2 regions of the Portococcus stanieri PCC 6802 genome follow, and region 1 is predicted to be linked to the other one. Evidence: riboswitches for the same ligand, from Rfam matches in the RefSeq annotation. Region 1 holds a riboswitch; the other holds the start of a gene.

Region 1 (7,907 bases):
AAATCGCAGCGCATTTAAGAGGCGACTTCGGACGCGATCGCGATCCACCATCACGACACCGAGGATATCTTGGAACTGGTCGCGCAAGCCCGTACCGAATAATAGTCCGCCGTGATAGTAACCAGCATTTCTCGCCATATCAAACGTGGCAGCAGCCTGATACTGATTCCACACGTTTAACATCGCGTTGAATTTCGGATCGGGCGTATCGACATGCACTACATCCAAATGCTTATCCCATTTCGCCTTAAGCTCGGCAAAGGCGCGATCTATGACTTCGAGATTGCTCAAATCTGCTGTCTCGATAGGGGATTGAGAATTCTCTTTGGGAGCGATCGCGCAAATTACGGCAAAATTTACTTTACCAGAGGCGGGTAGGACTACGCGAGACTGCAAGGCGGCGATCGGGTCGCCTGCGGTAATTTCGGTATTCTGCATCCGGCTCTTCTCTACGGCCTCGGGGTTGGCTTCCGATCGCCAGCGCCCGATAAAGACATCCAGGCTGCTATCAAAGCCGGAGATGGGCAGCGTTTGCGTGAAGTAGATGCGATATTGCCAATCGATATTCGGTTGTGCCACCGACACTTTTTTGTTCAACACCCAGTAGCGACGGGTGGCAACCAGCGATCGCAGATCGGCATCGAAATGGATATCGGTAAAGTGCTTGTCGTTGGGTTGATTGATCAGATCGTTGAGTGCGTTGCCCATGAGCAATTCGGTAAACGAGTACACCTCCAGATTGCGATCTGCACCAGTTAAGTTAGTTAATTCGACCCGCCAAATTTCAGCATCCACATCTGCGGGCACAAAGTAGGTAATCTCACCGCGAATGCCATTAATTTCTGTGACGATCCTGGTATAACCTTGACCGTGATGGCATTCGTATTTATCGTAATTTAAATCTATCGTCGGTGCCCAACTCAAAGACCAATACTGGCTTGTCTTTGTATCCTTCACCATGACATAGCGACCGGGGCGATCCCACGGCAGGCAGTTGTAGCGCATGCGCGAGATGCGATTATCGCGAGGCGAGTCAAGAAAGCTGAAACCACCACCCGTATGGGAAATCAAGCTAGTGTAATGACCGTTCCACATGTAGTTAAACCAGGGTCGCGGCGTGCGGGGATTGGTAATGATATATTCGCGATCGTCGTCGGAGTAATAACCGTAGGTATTAGCTAGTTTCATGGAGATTTCTGACAGAGGATTTTAACTAAGCGTGCAATTGTCATAATGCCACAGTAGCAACAGAGCGCTCGATCGCAACGCCATCCAATTCTTGACCGATAAATACCAGACGAGTTTGTCTCGATTCAGAGGGTTGCCAAGGGCGATCGTAGAAATAGTCAAATCGCGAACCTACGGCTTGCAAAACCAATCGCATAGATTTCTTGGGCACTGCTACAAATCCCTTAATACGGTAGATTTCCTGCCGAGCGACTAGCTGCTCCAACTGTTTGACCAGGGCTGAAGGTTCAAATTCCCGATCTAGATCGAGATGAATTGAGTTAATACCATCATCGTGTTCGTGCTCCTCTTCATAGTCATGATGGCTGGGACGGCTCTCTAAGTTATCCTCAACGGCGGCATTAAATCCTAAAAGAAGACTGGGATTAACTTCTCCTTGTTTGCAGGGAATAATTTTCACAGTTTCTGGGAGTTCTTGCCTCAACCATTTCTGCACTTTCTCCTGCGTAGTGCCATCCACCCGATCTACTTTTGCGAGCAGAACTAGATCGGCACAAGCTAACTGATCTTCAAATAATTCCTCAATGGGAGTTTCGTGTTCTAAATTGGGATCTTCCAGGCGCTGAGCGTTAATGGCATCCAAATCTGTCGCAAATTGTCCGTTCGCTACTGCTTCGCAATCTACCACGGTCAACACACCATCAACTGTAGCGCCCGTACGTACCGTTGGCCAGCGAAATGCTTGAATTAGCGGCTTTGGTAGGGCTAGACCCGAAGTTTCGATCAGGATGCAGTCCAGGCGATCGCGTCGCTTTAACAACTCTTGCATGGTGGGTAGAAACTCTTCCTGCACCGTACAGCACAGACAGCCATTATTTAATTCCACAATATTACTAGCGATATCGTTCGCAGAGTCATCGTCATCGCAAACTTGACAAGAACGTAGCAGTTCGCCGTCGATACCAATCTCACCGAACTCATTCACTACTACAGCAATGCGTCTACCCTGATTGTTTTGCAAGAGATATCGCACCAAAGTAGTTTTTCCAGCTCCAAGAAAGCCAGTAATTACAGTTACGGGAATTTTATGCATGAGAATTTTAATTTTATACCAATTTGAACGATAAAACTGTCACGACATTCCAAGCGATGGGATGTCAAAAAATCTAGCGCAGATTGGCCGCAACTTTTCGCAGAGGTGGAATACGAGCCAGTATTCCTTTCTTCAGTGGCGCGGGACGCTCTGACCAAGGCAAGATCCCATCATCGGCACGATAGTACTTACCAGCACATTCCAAAATTGCCGCAGTCGTGGCCTCAAAAGTTTCGGGATCGAGCGACAGATCCCCAAATAAATAGGTATGCTTACCATCCCCAGTCAATGCCACAGCGCAGGGATGACTGCAGGCACTCATGCATTCTACAGCGCGGATGGGAAATTCTTCCCGTAGCTCCCAATCTCGATGCAGTTGGGTTAACTGCTCCAGCATTACCTGTCCGCCACTAGTACCAACGCGCTTACCATCTTGCCAGATACTAGCGCAGGTCGTACATACAAACAAAGCATGTTGATTTGAAATTTGATTTAACGCAATTCGATTTGACATAGAGAATTTATCTGTACCTCGCAGATATTTAACTTGCAGTCTCAATCGCTCAAATTTGGCGGGCATCCTGACTTTTTCAGCACGGACTGAAATCTACAGTTGCGGGACAGTGTCGGATTTACGCCGAACTTTCCCCATTACTTCTAGCGGCTGTCTCCCGCGAGAACCAAATTGCGATCGCTATTCACTGTAGCTCATTTTTAACCCTCCGTGCGGCTAACTCGGGGCAGGGGGCTAATTGTAGACGTGAGTTCGACGAACTCCGGAAACGATCTGCTAATGTTGATGCAACCAATAACGAGAAATTTTAAGATAAGCCCTGAGTGACCAAAAAGTTAGTGAATGTATTGGAAACGTCCCAGGATGTGTTGCAATTGCAACTGGTGTCATACCAAAATATCCTGCATAATTGCTCTGTGGCGATCGCGGCTGGCAGCCGCACGGGGATAGTAGGAGCATCGGGGTCTGGGAAAACCACCCTTCTGCGATTGCTGAATCGCCTCATCGATCCAACCTCTGGCAAAATTTATGCCTGGGGAAATGATATTAAACAACTGCCCGCGATCGATTTGCGCCGTCGGATTATGTTAGTCGCGCAAGAACCAACCTTGCTAGGTATGCCTGTGGCTGAGGCGATCGCCTATCCCCTCAAGCTAGTCGGGATGCCCAAAAAACAAATTCAAGATCGCCTGGATCTGTGGCTGGACAAACTTCAGTTTGACTCTAAGTTAGTTCAACGCTCGGAACTGCAACTGTCGGTAGGGCAACGGCAATGGGTCGCGATCTCTCGGGCACTGGTCGCTGAGCCAGAGATCCTATTACTAGACGAACCAACTTCTGCGCTCGATCGCTTTCGAGCGGGTCTTTTGCTAGATATTTTGCAGGAATTGACTCGATCGCAACCACCAACAACAGTAGTAATGGTGAATCACCAGTTAGATCTAATGGCAGACTGGTGCAGCCATCTGGTGCAATTGCACAGAGGTAGTCCAGTCAGATCGCAAACTGCATCGGAAGTTAATTGGCAAGCAGTGCAGCAAGATATGCAGAATATGCAACAGGATATGCAATCTGAGAGCAATGTAGAGACCGACGAGTGGGAATAATTTAGTCTTGCAGCTATCGTAAATCAAACTATAAAGATATATTAAATAAGTATTAAAACTTAGTTGTTTGCTGCCAAATTGTCGATGGCGTTAAAACTGATTACTGCTATATCAACTAATCCTTAACTAATGAAGCTATTTGTCTACCACACCCCCGAACTAGCGCCAGACAACGAAATACCAGAGTGCGCGATCGCAGTCGATATTTTACGTGCTACTACTACGATTACTACCGCTTTAGCTGCTGGGGCAGAAGCGGTGCAGGTTTTTGCCGATCTAGACGAACTAATGCAAACTAGTAATTTGCATCCTGCCCATTTAAGGCTGAGAGCAGCGGAACGTGGGGGCGGTACAGTGGAAGGATTTGACTTAGGTAACTCGCCATTTGACTATACGGCAGAGGTGGTAAAAGATAAGCGAATTTTTATGAGTACGACCAATGGTACTCGCTCGCTCCAACGCGTTAAAGCTGCGCCAACGGTCTTGGCCGCTGCCATGATTAATCTTGGTTCCGTATTGAATTATCTCAAACAGGCGCAACCCGAAACGGTTTGGATTGTTGGCTCAGGTTGGGAGGGCAGTTTTTCTTTAGAGGATACGGCTTGTGCGGGGGCGATCGCTAGCGGTTTGGATGGCTCGTGCGAATGGGGAAATGATGAGGCGATCGCGGCATTATCTTTATATCGCCAATGGAGCGATCGCTTAGAGGAGTTATTCCTTGCTGCTAGCCACGGCCAGCGCCTATTACGCCTCAACTGTAGTGCTGATATTGCCTACTGTGCCAAAATCGATCTGGTCAAAATTTTACCCAAGCAAGCATCCCCTGGCGTTTTAGTAGCATAATCTCAAAAATATAGGAGACAGAATGCGATCGCGTTCCATCTCCCAGTTAATTGTCTAATTGTCTAGTTGTCTAATAGTTGATAAATTTGAGTTCCATCAGGAATGCTATCCATCGATCGGACTAGCTTTTCCTCCCATTTGACTGACTCCACCGCCAAACTCTTCGCCATAGCCTTCTTCACCATGTTCGTTGATATCCATACCTTGGAATTCAACTTCTGGTTTGACGCGCAGGCCGACTAGAGCCTTAACAATCTGTAGGATGATAAAAGTACCGATCCCAGCAATTAAATAAGCGACGACAACGGCAATAATTTGCGTGACAACTTGTCCGGGTTTGCCAGCAATTAGGCCATCTGCGCCCGCCGAGTTAACAGCTTTCACGGCGAAAACTCCGGTTAGAATTGCGCCCACTGTTCCACCCACACCGTGAACGGGATAGGTATCTAAGGCATCATCAATTCCTAACTTAGATTTGAAGCTAATTGCAAAGAAGCAACATGTAGCAGTAATACTGCCAATTAGAATTGCACCGATGGGGTTAACAAAACCTGCGGCAGGAGTAACTCCAACTAAACCCGCGACAGCTCCAGTGGCAGCGCCAACAGCCGTTGGTTTGCCCTTTAGCACCTGTTCTAGAATCAACCAGGTTAACATTGCTGCTGCTGTAGCTGAATTGGTAGCGACGAACGCAACTGTTGCTAAGGAGCCAGCCCCCAAAGCACTACCGGCATTGAAGCCAAACCAACCAAACCAGAGCAACCCGGCTCCCAACAGAATAAAAGGGACGTTATGAGGAGCAGTGAGCCGATCTGGATAGGTTCTTCGAGCGCCAATTACGATCGCTGCAACCAGTGCGGAAACTCCGGAGCTAATATGCACGACCGTACCGCCGGCAAAATCTAAAGCACCTATGCCACCGTACAAACCGAGCATGCCTCCTTTTGCCCATACCATGTGTGCTAGGGGACAGTAGATGAGGGTTGACCACAACAGCATGAATAACGTGTAAGCTTTGAAGCTAATCCGCTCGACGATCGCTCCTGAGATCAAAGCAGGCGTGATGATGGCAAACATCGCCTGATAGATCATGAAGGTTTGGTGTGGAATGGTAGCAGCATAGGAAGTGACGGCATCATCGGGGGTGAGTTTGGGAAGATAAGCACTGACATCAATACCAACGCCATTGAGAAATAACCATTGCAGCCCTCCGATGAAGGATGTCCCTGGTGCAAAGGCAAGGCTGTAGCCCCATAATACCCAGCTTACGCCCACAATTCCCATGAGCAAGAAGCTCATCATCAAGGTGTTCAGGATATTGCGCTTAGCAACAAATCCACCGTAGAAAAAAGCTAATCCCGGAGTCATTAGTAAAACTAGAGCAGAACACAGTAACATATAACCGTTATCCGCCGAAGTCTGCGCTGCGCTAGCAGCAGTACTAGCAGCAGTAATCATCTCTTCTAACTTTTTGGGATCGGCTTGCGCGAGTGCTGGAGCGAGCGGCAAGCTGAATATCAGCCCAAAAGTTGCGAAGATAATTTTTAATATTTTCTTAGGCATTTTCTGTATTTTGAAATGGCACAGTTAGTAACCAGGTAATCTAAAAATTTCACCAATTAACAGTACAACCTTTTGTATCTATTCATACAGATTTCTAATGTTAAGTTTTTGCTAAGAATTTACTAGTTCAGGCGAAGGGAGTAATCCCTATAATTTCGCTGAGAGGGCGTTTAAAAAATCTTCTAAATCTCTACATTAGCCCCTGTCCCCAACCTTGGAGGATTCTGAAGCTCGAATCTCTTCAAAATTGGGAGATTTATGGGTTGGGGACAAAGTATCATCAATTTCCCAACTAGGCTCTAATAACTACGTAAATGAGATATATTGCTGACTCCCATCTACTATCGATTGAGATGAAGTTTTAGGATTTAGATTTGCCAAGATTTGCATGAATGTTGCCAGTGAATTGCAAGTTGATGTTCGCGCTGACCGCGCGAAAGATGGACGAACGAGGCTCAACAAGAATGCGTATATATACTTAACAAAAAGTTGTTTTTGCTGGATAATGTTTAGGTCGTACTATTCAAAACACAAGTCTAGGAATCTCATGCAGAAGTTGTTCTCGCTGTTTTTAGCTTTGATATTAAGTGTTACTATGCTATGCGACGCACCATACCCTGCCTATGCACGGGTAAGCATAAGCTCTATTATGCACGCAGGTACTTCTACACTAATTCCAATGGCTCTATTTTCATTTTCAGGACAACGACCCCATAATTTGGGAGTTAACGCAAATCTGCTGGCACCTTGCCCCAGTACGCCGAATTGTGTCTCTAGCCAAAGCTCCGATCCTAAGCATGCAATCGAGCCTCTAAGCTATCGCTCCTCGCCAGAGCAAGCTTTTCAGAATCTAAAAACAGCAATTCAAAGTTTGGAAAGAACCAAAATTATTACTGAAAGCGAGAATTATCTCTACGCTGAATTTACAAGCTCGCTGATGGGTTTTGTTGATGATGTTGAGTTTTATCTCAATAAAGAAAAGAATGTCATTGAAGTGCGTTCGGCTTCTCGCTTAGGAGAATCAGATCTGGGTGTCAATCGCAAACGAGTGGAGACATTGCGTACAATACTGCAAAACTTGGAAGCTTAGGAACTAGCGCTTGAGTTCGCCAATTTAAAAATTAACGATGATGCGTTACGGCGATCGCCTAACATATCCTTGATGTTGAAAACAGTACCTGTAGGTATAATTGCAAAATTGTCCTATCCTGTTACGATCTAGTAATTATAGCTATAGCCAGTAGGCTTAGGGCGGGGTGCAGGGGTTTCACCCCTGCGTGGGAGCGTAGCCCCCACACCCCCTGTTCTAGCAGGTCTGTCTAACGCTATATTTTCTAGAGTTTTAAGAATCTTCCATACAGGAGTCCACTATCATGACTAAAACCAAAGTTGCCACCACTGCTGATGTCAGCACTGACAAGGTTCTAAAAGCTAGTGCCAACGGTAAATCTGTCATTGTGGCTAAAGTTGGCGACAAGTATTGCGCGATCGCGAACAAATGCCCTCACCTTGGACTTCCATTAGCCAAAGGTAAATTTGAAAACGGCGTAATTACTTGCCCTTTCCACGGCTCCAAGTTTGAAGTCTGTACTGGCAAAAA
Region 2 (7,907 bases), on a different contig from region 1:
GGGGTTACCCGATGTGCCAATGACACCGCTACAAATTCTGTGGATGAACCTGGTCACTGACGGCTTGCCTGCCCTCGCCCTTGCCGTAGAACCAGCCGAACCGGGCATTATGCAGCAGCCACCTTTTAGCCCTAAAGATAGTATCTTTGCGCGCGGATTAGGGTCTTACATGATCCGCATCGGTGTGATATTCGCATTCTTAACGATCGTATTAATGGAGATTGCTTTTAATACACCTGAAAGTGCTGGTACCTGGAACGCCCACTGGAAATCAATCGTGTTTACCACGCTTTGTTTAGCTCAAATGGGGCATGCCTTAGCCGTACGCTCGGACTACAAACTTTTGGCTCAGCTCAATCCGTTCTCCAATCCATTTTTGTTAGGAGCTGTGGTTGTCACGACACTTCTGCAACTAGCGTTACTATACGTGCCTGTTTTGAGTAATTTCTTTGGTACCGAAGCACTATCTCTACCCGAGCTAGGCGTTTGCTTTGGCTTTAGCGCCCTCATGCTAGTTTGGATCGAAGCCGAAAAGATCTTTATTCGGTGGTATGAGTCCCATAAGAATAATTCCTCAGCACTGCCAAAAACACGATAAGAAGGTAGCGGTCAGCGGTCAGCAGTCAGCAGTCAAAAGGTCGATGCCGCAACTATTTCAATGTATGTCATCAGTGCGCCCACTTGCTTCAGATTGCTTGCCAAAGGATAGACACACAGAGAGCCTACCTCAGGTAGGCTCAGATAGCTTTTATTCATTGGTAAACTGGTTAATACACTAAAGTTCAACTAGCTGTGGCAATACATTGCTAGAATGTAAAACTAGCCTATTGCTGATTTACTGCGTAGTGCTGCATGACGTGGAATCACAGTTACCGATCTGGTGTTTTGATCTCTATTCTGAGCAGCATTAATACTAACAACAGTGTAAGTCTTAGCATTACTTGCTTCCAGTACATCACCAATTGCTAATTGGGCATTGCGGTTTAATGTCCCAATAAAACGTTGGTGGATATCCATCATTAAATACTGCATAGGAAACTCCTCGATAATTTTAGGTGCAATTCAGATGTGTTTACTTGATTGAGTCTGCCTATAGTTTGAGTGTTCCAGGCAAACCCCCTTACGCTACCCTCTTATATACCACCGTTTTTTAAAAAGGTATGTAAAGTTCTGTTGTTTTTGTTTTAATTTCTTCCTGTAAACTGCCGAGGCAATAATTTAATCTTGCGAATTGCCGATCTAGCCGATCTATAAACTGCCGATGTTGAATCCCGATCTTTCTCTGAGCGCCTATGAATACGAACTACCAAGCGATCGCATCGCTCAGAGTCCTGCAATACCGAGGGATAGCTCGCGCCTTTTAGTCGTCAGCAGCGATCGCAGCCACAGCCATCACCAGTTCGCCGAGCTACCAAAACTATTGCGTTCCGGCGATCTACTCATCTTCAACGATACTCGCGTGATTCCAGCCCGCATGTACGGGCATAAGTTTTCAGGCGTACCAGTGGAAATTTTGCTGATGGAGCCACTGGGGACAAATCGCTGGCTAGCCCTGGTTAAGCCCGGTAAGAGACTGCCAGTCGGCAGCACGATCGTGTTTACAGAGGATATTAAAGCCCAGGTCGTAGGTACAGATCCGGAAACCAGAGGCAGAGAACTGCTATTTCATATTCCCGAGCACCGTACCCTGGATGATGTAATTGCAGAACACGGTCATATCCCCTTCCCGCCTTACATTGCAGCACCAGAAGCTGCCGCAGATCAATATCAAACCGTTTATGCCAAAAATCCAGGCGCGATCGCCGCACCCACTGCCGGTTTGCATTTTACCGAACGCCTGCTTGACGAGCTAAAAGACATGGGGGTATCGCAAGCCTACATTACGCTGCACGTGGGGCTGGGCACGTTTCGTCCTGTAGAGGCAGAGGATATTACCACGCATAAAATGCACCATGAATCCTTTGAGGTAACTGAAGACACAATTGAACTAATTAAAGCAACCAAAGCTAATGGCGGTAGGGTAATCGCAGTAGGTACAACCGTAGTTCGCGCCATTGAGTCTAGCAACCTCCAGCCCTTTAAAGGCAAAACTAATTTAATGATCTATCCCGGCTACGAATGGAAGGTACTGGATGGCTTAATTACGAATTTCCACCTGCCCAAATCAACTTTGATGATGATGGTGGCATCGTTCCTAGGTGAATCTGGACGAGAACATTTGTTGCAGCTCTATCAAGAAGCGATCGCTCAAGAATACCGTTTTTATTCCTTCGGAGATGCCATGCTAATCTGGAGAGGAAATAATCCCACACCCCCTATCCCGTAAGGATTAAGCATTAACCCCACACCCCCTATCCCGTATCCCATAAACCCTAACCCCTAAAAATCATGATCTCTACCACTGATATAGAATCTCTGATCGCTGCTGCCCTCCCTGGAGCTAAAGTACAAGTGCAAGACCCCAATCGCGACGGCCAGCATTTTAATGCGATCGTAATTGCCGAGCAGTTTAGCGGCTTAACCACAATTAAACAACACAGGTTAGTCAATGATGCCTTAAAAGCATACCTCGATAGCGGGGCAATCCATGCCCTCCAACTCAAAACCTACAGCCCCGAACAGTGGCAAAACTTCTCCGTACAAATTAGCTAAGAGTTGGCTAATTGATGTCACGCAGAACTATAATCTCTTTTGACTTGCGAGTATCTTCAATGTATTCCTCGCTCTAGTTCTGTCGAGGCACAATCTACATGAGCAATCCCGATCGCTTGACTGGATCTAGCATCTCCTCAAAGCTCGATTTCCCAACCAAGCTTGCCTACGGTGCAGGCGATCTGGGCGCAGCAATGACCGCCAACCTGCTGTCGTTCTTTCTACTATTCTTTTTCACCAATGTAGCAGGCTTAGATCCGGGCTTAGCAGGGCTTATCTTGCTGATTGGCAAAGTGTGGGATGCCGTTAACGATCCGATTGTGGGCGTGCTCAGCGATCGCACCAAATCGCGTCAGGGCAGGCGGTTACCCTGGATGCTATATAGCGCTATTCCCTTTGGCATTTTCTTTTGGTTGCAGTGGTTGGTACCAACTACTGATAAGTGGGGGTTGTTCTGGTACTACGTAATTATTGCGATTCTGTTCAACACGTTCTATACCGCTGTTAACCTACCCTATACGGCTCTAACCGCAGAACTAACTCAGGATTACCACGAGCGCACCAGCCTTACCAGTTTCCGATTTACCTTCTCGATTGGTGGCAGCATTCTCTCTCTAGTACTGGCTAATATTATCTTTGCTGCCTTTAAATCCAATGCCGCGCAGTCATCCGGCAGTTGCAGCGCTGACAGCTTGCAATATCTAGTTCTGGGAGGAGTTTGCGCAGTAATCGCCGTGTTATCGATCTATTGGTGCGTGTGGGGCATCCGCGATCGCGCTCTCATGGCAGAGCGCCAGCGCCTGCACGCGCAAGCTTCAGAGCCTGTAGAGGAGATGAGCTTTGCTCGGCAGTTGAGCGTTGTATTTAGCAATCGTCCTTTTTTATACGTAATTGGGATTTATTTCTGTTCCTGGCTGGCCGTACAAATCACAGCATCGATTATTCCCTACTATGTTGTGAATTATATGGGACTGACGGAAACGGATTTCATCCAAGTGACTATTGCCGTTCAAGGCACAGCTCTGGCGATGTTATACGTATGGAGCGCGCTGAGTAAGAAATTTGGGAAGAAGGCTATCTACTTTGCCGGTATGGGCTTTTGGATTATCGCGCAAGCCGGTTTATTCTTTCTCAAGCCCGGTCAGATCGGCTTAATGTACGTTCTTGCCGTCCTGGCTGGATTTGGGGTTTCAACTGCCTACCTAATTCCCTGGTCAATGGTACCGGATGTGACGGAATTGGACGAATTGCAAACGGGTCAGCGACGGGAAGGCATATTTTATGCTTTTATGGTGCTATTGCAAAAAATGGGACTGGCGGTTGGATTATTTCTACTAGGTGTTGGGCTTTCCTGGTCGGGATTTCAAGAAAGATTGCCCTGTCAGCCCGCACCTACCCAACCCCCTTCTGCTTTACAAGCAATTCTAATTGCGATCGGGCCTTTGCCAACTGCCACTTTGATTTGCAGTTTAGTCCTGGCTTACTTTTATCCAATTACTCGTGAGTACCATGCCGAGATTCTCTATCGATTGAACGAACGGAGGAATGCTCGGAACTAGTGGCGGTGATATTCCCTTTGGCGCTTGGCTTCGTATAGCAAGAGCGATGCCGCGATCGCCACGTTCAAAGACTCCACATCTGGACTCAGCGGGATCTTTACCGCTACATCCGCAATGGCAACCATTTCCTTGGATAAGCCATTACCTTCATTTCCCAACAGAATTAAACTCGGTTGGGTAAAATCGAAATCCCAATAAGAGATCCTGGCATCGGATAGGGTGGCGATCGCTACACCACCAGTATTTTGCCAAGCGCGAACGGCATCCGGCAAATTATCTACTGTTTGTCTGGGACATCGGAACCACTGCCCCGCTGTGGCTCGGATAATTTTAGGGTTAGTGGCATCAACGCTATCTTGACTGACTAGAATTCCATCGACACCCACCGCCACCGCCGATCGGATAATTGCGCCCATATTCCCTGGATCTTGAAGCGATTCCAGCGCTAAACCCAAACTCGCAATCTCAATCGACTTATTCTCAGGTAGCGGTGCTGCTGCCACCACACCATCAGGATTAACCGTCGTCGCGATCGCTTCTATTACGTTCTGGCCTACAAGCTCCACTCGACTCGCGATCGCCCGCTCTCGCAAAAAAATTTGGGAATGAGATTCCGCCCACGCTTCCGTACAGCAAATGGTATCCAGGGGATATTGGGTAGCGATCGCCTCCATGAGAGCATGAGTACCTTCAAGCAGAAAGAGATTTTGCTTGCGTCTTTCCTTGGCACTTTTGCCAAGTTGGCGCAATTGTTTAATTAAGGGATTATTGGTACTGGTCAGCAATGACAAATTTATGATGTTTTAACGATTATAACCACTTTATTCATTAAGTTTTTTAACTCTGCTGGTATTGGCGATCGCCTGAACTGATATACTTTAAGCCATTCGTCGGTTTTGATGGGGAACAGCCATCAGAAGTAATGGGGAAAGTACGGTGCAAGGCCGACACTGTCCCGCAACTGTAATGAGAGTTATATTACTCTCTAAGTCAGAATGCCCGCCGATGTATCAGGTTAGATCGAGTTAGAGCAAATTAGATTAGTTCATCTGCGAGGTACAGCATGAAAAGCTCAATCCAAGTTTCACCATGGCGACGCACTGAGAGGTTAGTTTTATCAGTGCCAACCCAGTCAATTCTCTACATTCTGCTCTGGTCGCTGATTATTTGGATGGTCTATTTCAGTACTTATCCGGCAGTACACGATAAAGTTCATTCCCTCAGACATCACACGCTTGGCGTTAGTTGTCATTGAAATCTTTGGTTACTGTAAAAATCCATTTAGGGGCAGGTTTTAGACCAAAACCACCAATATAGCTATAGCCAATAGGCTCAGGATGGTGTGCAGGGGTGGAACCCCTGCGTGGGGGCTTAGCCTCCACACTCGCGATAATAAACGATCCGTCTACGGCTATAAGAGTAAAAACTTCTCGCTAAACCTGCCCTTACCCAGCCTTTATAGGAGTTTCCAATCGTGTTCCCCAAATTTAAATGGTCTGCACTCGTAGGCTTAGCTTGTGCTGTCGGTATTCTATCCCACGCGATCGCTGGATTGTCTCTGTCGCCCTCAGCTTCGGTACAGTTGGTCGCGGAGCCACCGATCGCTCGAGCCTATCCTCTAGAAGCAGAAGCGACAGAATATTTAGGATCGGGGCAGTATCAACCACCCATCCGGCTAAAGTTGCGCGCGCAGGATGCATCGGGCAAGTCATTACAGGACGCTCGGTTCCATCTGCAAATATTGACCCCCGCTCCTACCCCCTGGTTTACTACAGATTTTCCTGTGGTGGAAGGCACCAAGCTGTTGGACATTGAAGGAGATGCTCCTACGGGTGAGTTGCAGATGCAGCAAGTGTTTCCCATCCGTGGCAACTATCAGTTGCGAGTCAGCGTCACGCCAAAACTTACCAATGCTTTCGCGCCAATTACGCAGAACTTGGAACTGGCAGTTCCTGAAAATCCTTTGAAGTGGCAATACTTCCCATTTGTTTTAGGAGCGCTACTAGCGATTGGTTGCTTTGGTGGTTGGATTATCGGAGGCCGCCAGGTAATTCAGGCAGGAGAAATTGCACCGCGTCGAGTAAGGCTGCTTTTGAGTGGCGCGACTGTCTTAGCGATCGCGGCTTTGCTGTTCTTTAATGTAAGTGCTGAGTTGGCTGGAGTCCGCACGCACATCGCAGAAGAAGCACGTAGCAACTCAAATACCTCTAGCATAAGCCAGTCACAGGGGGTAAAACTGGAGCTGGTTGGGGATAGTGGTGCCGAGGTTGGACGTGCTGCATCATTTCAAGCAAAACTGACCGATAGCAAAACCAATCGCCCCCTCAACGATGCCATCTTGTCAATTAAAACAACGCAGCTAGAAAATAACTGGGTAGCATTTGCTTATCAGGGGATACCGAATGCTCAAGGATTGCTGGCATGGCAAGAGCAATTTTTTGATGGCGCTCCCCATAAAATCGAGGTCAAGGCATCGCCCCAACCTCATAGCAAGCAGCAATTCCCACCCCTCGAAGTCGCTCGGGAAATTGATGTGGAGGCGATCGCGCCACCAATGTCAGTGCGATTAATTGGATTGCTCTCCTTTACAGGGGTTTTAACAGTTGGCCTGGTAGTTGGATTGTGGCTGCGACGCAGCCGCTGGCAAGAAACCTAACCCTAAAGCTCAAGGTTCCAGGATCATATTCCATTCGCGGCGATCGCCATTCCAAACGAGAGAATTCGTTTGACCAACTACATGCGGCCCCCAGTAAAGTCGGGAACCATCAGTAGCAAAAGCGAACATAATATCACCTTGAGCTACCTCGATCTGCCCATTCGGTAAGGATAGGAGTAACCCTTCTGCGCCTCCTTCACTGGGAGCAAAATCCCAATTGACTGGCTCCACCCCATCCCAACTCGCGCGATCGCGTTTGCCAGACAGCAGAACAATTCTCACGGAATGCTCGGTACGGTTGCCAACCCGTAAAGCCCCCTGCTGCTTCCCTGGAATCCTGGCGGGGCGGGGTGATGTAGTTGGTAATGGTGGCACGGTTACGGGGAGGGGACTAGTTATTTCTCTCACAGTCGGCGGATTCAGTTTTTGCCAGAGACCTACGCCCACCAAAGAAATAACCATCCCTAAGATCAGTGGATAAGCCTGCTTAGCGTCGATGAACTGCATTGAATGACATATTCAAAAGTTATACTCCTATTCTATTTTGGGAATGAAGATTCGGGGCACAGAATTTTCTATATCTGAGTCTCTGCATCTGCTTTACTTAACTTTCTTGCGCCCATCCTCATCATAATAGTCTGGCTTGATTGTTTCCCTAGCTCTAGCAATAGCCAGGGCATTATCCTCCACATTAGTGGTAACTACTGAGCCAGATGCAATGTTAACGTTTTTACCAATCTGAATTGGCGCTACCAAAACGGAGTTGGCACCAGTTTTGCTGCGATCGCCTATCACTGTAGGATGCTTATTAAAACCGTCATAGTTTGCGGTAACCGTTCCCGCACCGATGTTGACCCGATTCCCCAGCGTGGCATCGCCCAGATAACTGAGATGAGCGGCGTTAGTATTCTCTCCCATTCGCGTCTTTTTCAGCTCGACAAAATTGCCAACCCGACAGCGATCCCCCACGATTGACTCTTTACTGATGTGAGTGTAGGGGCCAACGCGACAACCTGCGCCAATCTGGCTATCTTCTACAG

The links. Region 1 has a riboswitch for cobalamin ahead of PSE6802_RS0110555 (DUF1636 family protein). Riboswitches for the same ligand answer to the same signal wherever they lie in the genome.
Region 2: linked by a shared signal. The riboswitch ahead of PSE6802_RS31690 (CbtB domain-containing protein) and the one ahead of PSE6802_RS0110555 (DUF1636 family protein) in region 1 are both predicted to bind cobalamin.

The regions. Positions count from the first base shown of each region.
Region 1 covers NZ_KB235914.1:1,127,240-1,135,146, forward strand. Annotated here, with positions in the region: gene PSE6802_RS0110545 (glycoside hydrolase family 94 protein) at 1-1,188, opposite strand, end outside; gene cobW (cobalamin biosynthesis protein CobW) at 1,229-2,281, opposite strand; gene PSE6802_RS0110555 (DUF1636 family protein) at 2,355-2,795, opposite strand; cobalamin riboswitch at 2,836-2,981, opposite strand; gene PSE6802_RS0110560 (ABC transporter ATP-binding protein) at 3,119-3,901, shown strand; gene PSE6802_RS0110565 (2-phosphosulfolactate phosphatase family protein) at 4,031-4,744, shown strand; gene PSE6802_RS0110570 (ammonium transporter) at 4,850-6,307, opposite strand; gene PSE6802_RS0110575 (DUF1499 domain-containing protein) at 6,987-7,397, shown strand; gene PSE6802_RS0110580 (Rieske (2Fe-2S) protein) at 7,681-7,907, shown strand, end outside.
Region 2 covers NZ_KB235910.1:503,186-511,092, forward strand. Annotated here, with positions in the region: gene PSE6802_RS0102470 (cation-translocating P-type ATPase) at 1-598, shown strand, start outside; gene PSE6802_RS0102475 (hypothetical protein) at 820-1,032, opposite strand; gene queA (tRNA preQ1(34) S-adenosylmethionine ribosyltransferase-isomerase QueA) at 1,262-2,326, shown strand; gene PSE6802_RS0102485 (BolA family protein) at 2,389-2,652, shown strand; gene PSE6802_RS0102490 (MFS transporter) at 2,751-4,211, shown strand; gene PSE6802_RS0102495 (TrmH family RNA methyltransferase) at 4,208-4,996, opposite strand; cobalamin riboswitch at 5,086-5,232, shown strand; gene PSE6802_RS31690 (CbtB domain-containing protein) at 5,275-5,466, shown strand; gene PSE6802_RS0102500 (hypothetical protein) at 5,686-6,867, shown strand; gene PSE6802_RS0102505 (hypothetical protein) at 6,877-7,374, opposite strand; gene glmU (bifunctional UDP-N-acetylglucosamine diphosphorylase/glucosamine-1-phosphate N-acetyltransferase GlmU) at 7,468-7,907, opposite strand, start outside.